Regions from separate parts of the Clostridium sp. LXY-7 genome, predicted to be linked through region 2. Evidence: riboswitches for the same ligand, from Rfam matches in the RefSeq annotation. Region 2 holds a riboswitch; each other region holds the start of a gene.

Region 1 (3,289 bases), 120 kb from region 2:
AGCCTACTCATGCCCCAGCTATGATGTTAGGGCTGATTACAGGCGAACATGATGAAATCAAAGTTCAGGATTTAGGAATAGATAATATAACAGAAGCAGATGGACTTGCAGTGGGATGCCCTTCAGCCTTAGTAAGCAAATTTATAGGTCCATGGATAAGTGGATGTTATACGGTAGAAGATTCGGAACTCTATCCTATTTTAAAAGAGTTAAAGGATAGAGAAGGATTAATAATAGAACCATCATCAGCAGCAGCATTTTTAGGATTAAAGAGAATGGCAGAAAACCATATAGAAGATATAAACATAGAAGGTGCAACTCATATAGCATGGACAACAGGAGGATTATTCTTGCCTAAGGAGATGTTTGATGAATACTATATCAAAGGGAGTAATAAGAAATAGTAAAAATATATAACTAGAGTGAGAACTTATATAAAGTATACACAGATTAATTTACACACACTCACTCTCTATGAAATTTGTATTTCAGATTCTAAGGTAGAATATTTATAAGAGAAAGCTTTTCGGTTCTGGAAAGCTTTTTTATTTCGTGCTCTCTTTTAAGAGCGGATGACTTGTCTTGGAATTCTTCATGATAAATTATTTCTACAGGTAATCTACATCGAGTATATTTAGCGCCCTTTCCATTATTATGAGTTAAGAGTCTTTTTCCTAAGTCATTAGTCCAACCAGTATATAAGGTATTATCGCTACATTTTAGAATATATACATAACACATAAGTTAAATCCTTTCATTAATTAAAATATACTTATCATAATTTATATATTTATACACGGTTAAAAATATATAAATATATAGTGTTTATCAGGAATTAAAAATATTTATAAATTAGGATAAATTTAAATTTGTAAGATTATTTTGTATCCTACATTATAAATTTAAAAGTAAATAAGTTATATCATAAGTATAGTATAAATGCTAATATATTGATAATAAAAATTTTCCGTTGAAATAAGTTATTGGTTAGTATATAATAAATAAGTAAAATAGAATATATGTAGTTTTGGGTACATTATGTTTAATAGGGAAAGTGGTTTAAATCCACTACAGCCCCCGCTACTGTAAACGGCGACGAATCTTATAAGTCACTGGATTAATATCTGGGAAGACAAGATAAGGATGAACCGTGAGTCAGGAGACCTGCCTTAAAACTTGAAGCTAATACTTCGGAGGGAAGGTAAAATACATAATGTTGCTTCGGCATAATAAAATTATGCTAATAAATTATGTTTATAGTTAAAGATAACTTTAACCTCTACCTCTAATGGTAGAGGTTTTTTATTGGGAAAAATTGTTACGACCCCTGGGGTGGTTACATAATTTGGGAGGAGTTTGAGGATGAAAAAGGCAATTTTAGTTGTTAGTTTTGGTACGACATATAAGGAGACTTTAGAACTAACTATAGAAAAAATAGAAAATGAGATAAGAGATACTTTTAAGGAGTATTATGTTAAAAGAGCATTTACTGCTCATATGATTATCAATAAATTAAAGAAAAGAGATGGAATAATAGTTCCAACTCCAGAAGAAGCATTAGAGGAACTTTATAAGGAAGGTTATGAAGAGGTTATAGTTCAACCGCTACATATTATTCCAGGAGAAGAATTTCAATATGTAAGATTAGTAGTTGATAAGTTTAGAACAGAAAATAAATTTAAATCTATAAAGGTTGGAAGACCAGCACTACACTTTCAAGGAGGAGAAGAAACTCCAAATGATTATGAGATATTCATTGAATCTATAAAAGAAATAATACCAGAGTATAAGACAATGCTATTTATGGGACATGGAAGTAATCACCCATCTAATGCATGTTTTGTGAGTCTTCAGAGTGTATTTAAATATGTGCATATAGATAATGTTTATGTGGGAACTGTTGAAGGATATCCAACTATAGAAAAAATGATAGAAATGCTTAAAAAGGATAAGGTAAAAGAAGTTAAGTTAGCTCCATTAATGTTAGTTGCTGGAGACCATGCTACAAATGATATGGCCTCTGATGAAGAAGATTCATGGAAAACTATTTTGAATGAGAATGGAATACAGACAGAAGTTTATCTTCATGGACTAGGAGAAATAGAAAAGTTTAGAAAAATATATATAGACCACGTTCAAGATGTAATAGATGGTAAATATCTCCATTTGGGTGATACAAAAAAAACTATATAAGAAAATATTCCTTACAGTTATAGGTAAAAGTATAGGATGTGATTATATGAAAAGTATAATAATTTCGTCTAATAGTAGTGGTGGAGGAAAGACTACCATAACTTTAGCACTTATGAAAGCTCTTAGAAAAAGAGGATATGTTGTACAGGGATATAAAGTAGGACCTGATTATATTGATCCTGCTTTCCATAAAACAGTGACTGGAGTTGCTTCAAGAAATTTAGATTTGTTTCTTATGGGAGAAGAAGGTGTAGTTGAAAGTTATGCTAGAGGTCAAGGTGATCTTGGTGTTATTGAAGGGGTTATGGGACTTTATGATGGTAAGGGAATAGATAGTAGCTATTCCACAGCACATGTATCGAAGGTTTTAAAGATACCAGTAATCCTTGTATTGTCACCTAAGGCTCAGGCTGCTACTCTTTGTGCAGAGATTAAAGGGCTTATGGAATATGAAGATATAGATATAAGAGGAGTAATTCTAAATAATATCGCAGAAGGTTACTATAAATTACTAAAGCTTTGTGTAGAAAAAAATTGTAATACTAAGGTTTTTGGATATGTACCTAAAGATGAAAGATTGAGCTTAAAGAGCAGACATTTAGGACTTGTACAAAGCAGTGAAGTAGAGGATTTAGAAGAAAAATTAGAACTATGTAGTGAACTTTTAGAGAAGTATGTAGATATAGATGAAATTTTAAAAGTATTTAAAGAATGTGAAGCGCAACATTCAGAAAATAAGTTTTTACTTAAAAATAAAGGACTAAATATTGCAGTAGCTTATGATAAGGCTTTTAGCTTCTATTATAAAGAAAATTTAGAACTTTTAGAGCAATTAGGTAACATACAATATTTTAGCCCCCTAATAGATGAGAAGCTTCCAGAAAATATAGACTTTCTATATATAGGAGGTGGGTATCCTGAAGTGTTTAGAGAAGAGTTGAGTGCTAATAAGTCTATGCTTAAAAGTATTAATGAAGCTCTAAATGATGGGTTAAAATGCTATGCGGAATGTGGAGGGTTGATGTACCTTACTGAAAGCATAGAGGGGGTAGAGATGGTTGGATTTTTAAAAGGAAAGTCATATATGACTAAGAGA
Region 2 (3,289 bases):
TTATTTAGAGGACTATTTTAAAGTAAATGGAATCAGGTTTGTATCAGTGTTAGATAATGTGGACAGCGAAAATGAATTTGATGATATAATACCTTTCAAAAATATATTAAATGAAATGTATATAAAGGATTGCTCAAGAAAAATTAAGGATGCATTAAAGCAAAGGATGTTGAGGGGATCTAGTATAGCAAGCAAACCTCCCTACGGATATAGATTTCAGAGTACCTATATGGGTAATGTAAAAACTATAAGATTAATTCCGGCAGAAGATGAAACCACAGAGGTGGTTAAAGAGATTTTTAGGTTGTATGAAGAAGGTTTTGGAGCAGGTAAAATAGCTAATTGTTTAAACAAAAAAGCAATATTGCCACCATCAGCAAAGGCTAGTAATAGATTAGAAAGTAGAGAGGGTGTATGGAATAGTAACACCATATTATCCATTTTAAAGAATCCTAAATATGGAGGATATATGGTACAACAAAGGTATAAAAAAATTAGTTATAAAATAAAGAAGGTAAAACCTGTAGAGAAATCTGATTGGATATGGGGAGGGGAGTTCGAGGGGATAATAGATAAGGTTACCTTTAATAATGTACAAGATTTAATAGCTGTTAGGAGTATGAAGAATAGATATAAGGGGGGAGAACTACATTTATTTTCTACTGTATTAAAATGTGGTGAGTGCAACGGAGGAATGTGTTATAGGAAGAGTTATAGAGGATATAAATGTACGAAATCTCAAACTGGTGGGAAAAAATGTACAGCACACTCTATAAAGGAAGAGTTTCTTAAAGAAATAATAACAACTAAACTTAGAGAGTCATTAGCGGAAAATATAAATAAGGAAGCACTTTATGAAAAGAGTAGGGAGCTTTTGAATAAAGATGAGGAATATAAGGAGTTTGAAAAAACAAAGATTGAATTAAAGAAAGTGGATAGTAACCTTGAAATAATGTATCAGGATAAGCTTAAGGGAATTTTAAGTGAAAGAAATTTTGAAAATTTAATTAAGAGTATTGAAGAGAAACAGGAAAAACTAATATATAGAAAAGAAGAATTAGAAAAAAGAATTAGAAATAAGAAGAATGAAGAGGAACTTTTAATCATATATAAGAATTATATAGATAAAATTTTAGAGTTTAATGACTTAGACAGACAAATTGTTGAAGCTTTAATTCAAAATATTATTGTCTATGAGAAGGAAGAGAGAAAGATGGTGGAGGTAGAGTTTAAATTTTCAATATAGATTTATTAGTAATATATAATAAAATTTAAAAGTTGTAAAAAATTTCATAGGAATTTTAACTATATTTTAAGGCGGACATTATTAAGTCTATATTATTACAAAATATTGACTTAATAAAAAACTATGATAAAATTGAATATGTAATAATTTAATAGATCTTATAGGTTTTGTATAAGGCGTTTTTAAAATGAACAATGAAATGATAATATTCTACATTAATTACATCATTTTAGATGCCGTGAATTAATAGGGAAGTTGGTTAAAGTCCAACACAGCCCCCGCTACTGTAAGCACTACTTATGAATAGTTATTCCACTGAGTCTATGACTTGGGAAGGAGTTTCATAGGGTTTGATGTGTAAGTCAGGAGACCTGCCTATAAAGAGTTAATCAATAACTTCGGAGGGAGGTTTTATGTGTGAATTATACGTATATTAATCTATCCTTAAGGATGGATTTTTTTATTTGCATAAAAGACGGCTACTAACTATTTATCATCTAAATAATTTTGAAGTTTAAAATTAAAAAAGATGGAGGGTTTAGTTATGAAGAAAAAATATCAAATTGCGCTAGGGGTATTTCTTGCAATGCTAGTTATACCTACAACTGCTTATGGAATGCATATTATGGAAGGCTTTTTATCACCAGGATGGTGTATTGCTTGGGGAGCAATAACTATACCATTTATTATAGTTGGCTTTTTCTCAATAAAAGAAAAAATAAAAATTAATCCAAGATTAAAAATGCTAATAGCTATGGTAGGTGCTTTTGCCTTTGTTCTATCAGCATTAAAAATACCTTCAGTTACAGGTAGTTGTTCTCACCCAACTGGAGTAGGCCTTGGAGCTATTCTTTTTGGACCAACAGTTATGAGTGTTTTAGGATTTATAGTTTTAATATTTCAAGCATTACTTCTTGCTCATGGTGGATTAACTACCCTTGGAGCGAACACTTTCTCTATGGGAGTAGTTGGACCTTTTGTATCTTATTTTATATATAAGTTGTTTAAAAAATCCAATGCTTCTCAATCTGTATCTGTGTTTGCAGCTGCAATGTTAGGAAACTTAATGACCTATGTAACAACTTCAATCCAATTAGCCCTAGCTTATCCTGATCCTACAGGTGGAATTATGGCATCTTTAGGGAAATTTATGGGGATTTTTGCTGTTACTCAGCTGCCACTAGCTATAAGTGAAGGATTATTAACAGTGATAGTTTTCAACCTTTTATATAAATATAATCAAGAAGAACTTATAGAATTAAATGTTATAGGCAAGGAGGCATAATAGATATGAGTAATAATGGTAAAAGTAAAAATATATTGAAAACAAATATACTATTAGCTCTTTTAGTTATAGCATTAGCAGTTTTTCCACTTTTTATAGCTAAAGATGCTGAATTTGGGGGAGCTGATGGTGAGGCTGAAGAGGCTATACTAGAAATTAAAGAAGGCTATGAACCTTGGTTTTCACCACTTTTTGAACCAGCAAGCGGAGAAATAGAGAGTCTTTTATTTGCATTACAAGCAGCTCTTGGAGCAGGTGTTGTATGCTACTTCTTCGGATTTGCACATGGTAAATCTAAAAAAATTGAAAGTGAGAGAAAATGATTTCAATTGATAAATTAGCTTATGTATCTGGATTAAGAGAAGTTAATCCTATGGAAAAATTTTTATTTTCAATAATCACAATGATAGTTTGTATAGCTTTGAATTCTATTGTTACTTCTCTAATAATATTACTACTAATGGGAAGTATTACTATTATAAAAGGGAAAGTATCCATTAAATCTTATGGGGAATTAATTTTAATTCCCCTTGCCTTTTTAGTTATAGGACTTTTAACTGTAGCAATAAGTGTAGTTGAACCAGATTCAAATGCATTATTTAGTTTTGTTATATTTAACCTAAAACTAGGATGTACAAGAGAGAGTTTAATTATTGCAGCTAAAGTATTCTTTAAAGCTCTAGGATCAGTTTCCTGTCTTTATTTTCTTGCACTAACTACGCCTATGTTTGAAGTCTTAATGGTGCTTGGAAAATTTA
Region 3 (3,289 bases), on a different contig from region 2:
TATCCAATCACTTGGAGGATTTGGATTATTTATTAAAGATAGCATTCCTGGTATGTCTATGAGTTTAGCAAGTTTTAGCCATTCTTTAGATACCTTATTTTTTGCAAAGGCGTTATAGCCATTAATAAAACTGTCATAGGTGCTTTTTTCTAAATATTTATCTAAACTAGCTCTATTTCTAAAGAATTTTCCAATATCATAATACATTGAAGCAGATAAACTATATTCGAAATCTATAAACCAAACATGTTCATTAGAATCTATTAAGATATTAGAAGGATAAAAATCTCCATGAGAATAAAGAAATACTGTATCTAATTCTTTTAATAAAGCATTATTTTCCGATATAAATTCAAGAAGCCTTTGCTTTATTTTATTACTAATATGGATTCCAGGAAATCCATTGAGAAGATTCTGATATAGCTCAGAGGTAGGCGGTAATGTACTTTTAAGATCTAAGTCTTTAGTTAATTTACCCTTACTTTTATACTGGTGGCTATGAAGAAGAGCTAATTTACTACCTATATAATAGGCTATTCCTTCTGGGAATTCTCCCTTATTTATAATATATTGTTTTAGAGTTATACCATCGATGTATTCCATTATTACGTATGGATTATTATAAATATTTTTACTATTATCGTATAAATATATTTCTGGCACATTTACATATTGTCTTGCATAAGAGTAAGAGGATATTTCTATTTCACTATTGCCCCCATTTTCGGGATAAATCTTTAATAGATATTTTTTAGAAGTATTTTTTATGTAAACTATATAATTGCTAGTACTTAAACCTTCTGGTATTAATTTTAAATTTGTCACTTGGATTCTATTGTCATATTGTGAAAATAATTTTTGTGATGTTTCCTTGTCTATGAGGATATAATCATATAACCTATTATCCTTATTACTCATTTATACCTCCAGAATTGTTATATTTACAAATTAAAATTCTTATAAGAGTTAGAAGTATTCTAACTAATTATAACATAATATTGGATTTTAATACATATTTTACAATACACTATTTCAAATATAGTCTATATTTAGAATAATATGATACAATATACTTTTAATAAAGGAGTGTATATAGATAAGAAGATTAGATATAAAGCTGTAGAGGATAGCTGATTATATTTTAGTGTAATAAATAGCCATTGACTTATAATTCTATAAAAAGTATAATGTAAACGGAATTTAAATATAGTTTAGGTGCTTTAAGTATAAAGTGAAAAGGGAATATGGTTTAAATCCATAGCAGCCCCCGCTACTGTAAATGATGACGAACCTCATATGTGTAACCACTCTTGTTTAGGGGAAGGTGAGGTGTAGGATGAATCATGAGCCAGGAGACCTGCCTGAATAATTTAAGCTTTCGGAGGGAAAGAACTATTTTAAGATTTTAAAAATTATTAATTATTATGAAAAGCTTTTTATTTATAATAATATTAGCTTTTATATAATTCTAGTAATCTGCTTAAATAGTAATATTTTCTATACAAAGACAAGGAAGCTTAGGGTCCTTGTCTTTTTTTTAATATAAATAAAGGGATGGTGTAGATATGGCAAAAATTATGGTTCAAGGTACTGCTTCTTCAGTTGGAAAAAGTATTCTAGTAACAGCACTTTGTAGAATTTTTAAACAGGATGGGTATTCAGTTTGCCCTTACAAATCTCAAAATATGTCTTTGAATTCATATATAACATTAGATGGAAAAGAGATGGGAAGGGCTCAAGTACTTCAAGCCTATGCAGCTGGGCTAGAGCCACAGGCTTTTATGAATCCAATATTATTAAAACCTACCACAGATAAGAATTGTCAGATAATATTTAAGGGAGAGGTTTATGGATATTCTGACGCTAAGAGATATCATAATTTAAAGGTGCAATTTAAGGAACAGTTAAAAGAGGATTTTCAGAAGTTAGAAAGTGAATTTGATATCATTGTAATGGAGGGTGCAGGAAGCCCAGCAGAGATAAACTTAAGAGAGAATGATATTGTAAATATGGGCATGGCAGAGCTTATAGATGCACCTGTAGTATTAGTGGGTGATATTGATAAAGGAGGAGTTTTTGCTTCTCTATTAGGCACTCTAATGCTTTTAAGTGATAGTGAAAGGGAAAGAGTTAAAGGAACTATAATAAATAAATTTAGGGGAGATATTTCACTGCTTAAGCCTGGTATAGATCAAATAGAAGAGATAACAAAGAAACAATGTTTAGGAGTAGTTCCTTATGTAAGATTAGATTTAGAAGATGAGGATGGAGCTGTAGAACTTAACAAAGCTGTTAAGGGAGAAATAGATGTAGCGGTTATAAAACTTCCTCATATATCAAACTTTACAGATTTTGATGCACTAGAAATAGAGGAAGATGTATCAGTAAGATATATTACTTCAGTTAAAGAGTTTGGTAATCCGGATTTATTAATAATACCAGGTACTAAAAACACCTTAGGAGATTTAGAGATATTAAAGGAATGCGATCTTTTCAATGAGATTGTAAAATATTCAACAAGAGGAAAAATTGTAGGTATTTGTGGAGGATATCAGATGTTAGGAGCTCTGTTAGAAGACCCATATGGTGTTGAAACAGATATAAAAAGTACTGAGGGGTTAAATTTATTGCCTATTAGAACCATATTTGAAGAGAAAAAGGTTACCACAAGAGTAGAAGGAAGAATAAATAAAGAACTATTAAATGTGGAAAAAGATATTTCAGTCTATGGATATGAGATACATATGGGAAAATCCTATATGTTAGAAGGTAGTAAGGAGTTAGTTCATATATCAAGTAGCAATGGAAATAAGTCTAACCATATGGATGGAGCTATAAATCAAAGTGGAAGTATAATGGGAACTTATATTCATGGAATTTTTGATGGAGTTGAATTTAGAGAGTATATTTTAAATCAGATAAGAGATAAAAAAGGTATAGAGAAGAAAAATTCAAAGGTTTATGAAAGCATCAGAGAAAAGGAATTAGATAAATTAGCTGATCTAGTTAGGGAATCCCTTAATATGAAAGAGATATATAGTGCAATGGGATTAAAATAACTAACTAGGAGAGAGTAGAATGTTTGTTTTTGATATAAAGATAAATTTAATATGTGTAGTTTTTGCAATGATAATTGATTTCATATTAGGGGATCCTCAATGGCTCCCTCATCCAATAATATATATTGGGAAATTAATAAAGAAAATAGAGGTTTGCTTAAGAAAAAGATTTGAAAATGATTATAGATTAAAAAGAGCTTCTAGCATAATGGTGATTATAGTATGTGTGG

The links. A riboswitch is a leader RNA that binds a small molecule or an ion and turns the genes downstream of it on or off. The one in region 2 is predicted to bind cobalamin.
Region 1: it holds a riboswitch for cobalamin, as region 2 does, so the genes downstream of both, ACI48Q_RS14215 (sirohydrochlorin cobaltochelatase) here and ACI48Q_RS13595 (energy-coupling factor ABC transporter permease) in region 2, are expected to answer to the same signal.
Region 3: it holds a riboswitch for cobalamin, as region 2 does, so the genes downstream of both, ACI48Q_RS11690 (cobyric acid synthase) here and ACI48Q_RS13595 (energy-coupling factor ABC transporter permease) in region 2, are expected to answer to the same signal.

The regions. Positions count from the first base shown of each region.
Region 1 is NZ_JBLLJL010000004.1:207,717-211,005, forward strand. Features, by position in the region: gene ACI48Q_RS14205 (D-serine ammonia-lyase) at 1-404, shown strand, start outside; gene ACI48Q_RS14210 (GIY-YIG nuclease family protein) at 496-741, opposite strand; cobalamin riboswitch at 1,013-1,186, shown strand; gene ACI48Q_RS14215 (sirohydrochlorin cobaltochelatase) at 1,363-2,193, shown strand; gene ACI48Q_RS14220 (cobyrinate a,c-diamide synthase) at 2,240-3,289, shown strand, end outside.
Region 2 is NZ_JBLLJL010000004.1:87,006-90,294, forward strand. Features, by position in the region: gene ACI48Q_RS13590 (recombinase family protein) at 1-1,246, shown strand, start outside; cobalamin riboswitch at 1,461-1,639, shown strand; gene ACI48Q_RS13595 (energy-coupling factor ABC transporter permease) at 1,791-2,531, shown strand; gene ACI48Q_RS13600 (energy-coupling factor ABC transporter substrate-binding protein) at 2,537-2,854, shown strand; gene cbiQ (cobalt ECF transporter T component CbiQ) at 2,851-3,289, shown strand, end outside.
Region 3 is NZ_JBLLJL010000002.1:964,011-967,299, reverse strand. Features, by position in the region: gene ACI48Q_RS11695 (aminoglycoside phosphotransferase family protein) at 1-918, opposite strand, end outside; cobalamin riboswitch at 1,197-1,379, shown strand; gene ACI48Q_RS11690 (cobyric acid synthase) at 1,566-3,059, shown strand; gene cbiB (adenosylcobinamide-phosphate synthase CbiB) at 3,079-3,289, shown strand, end outside.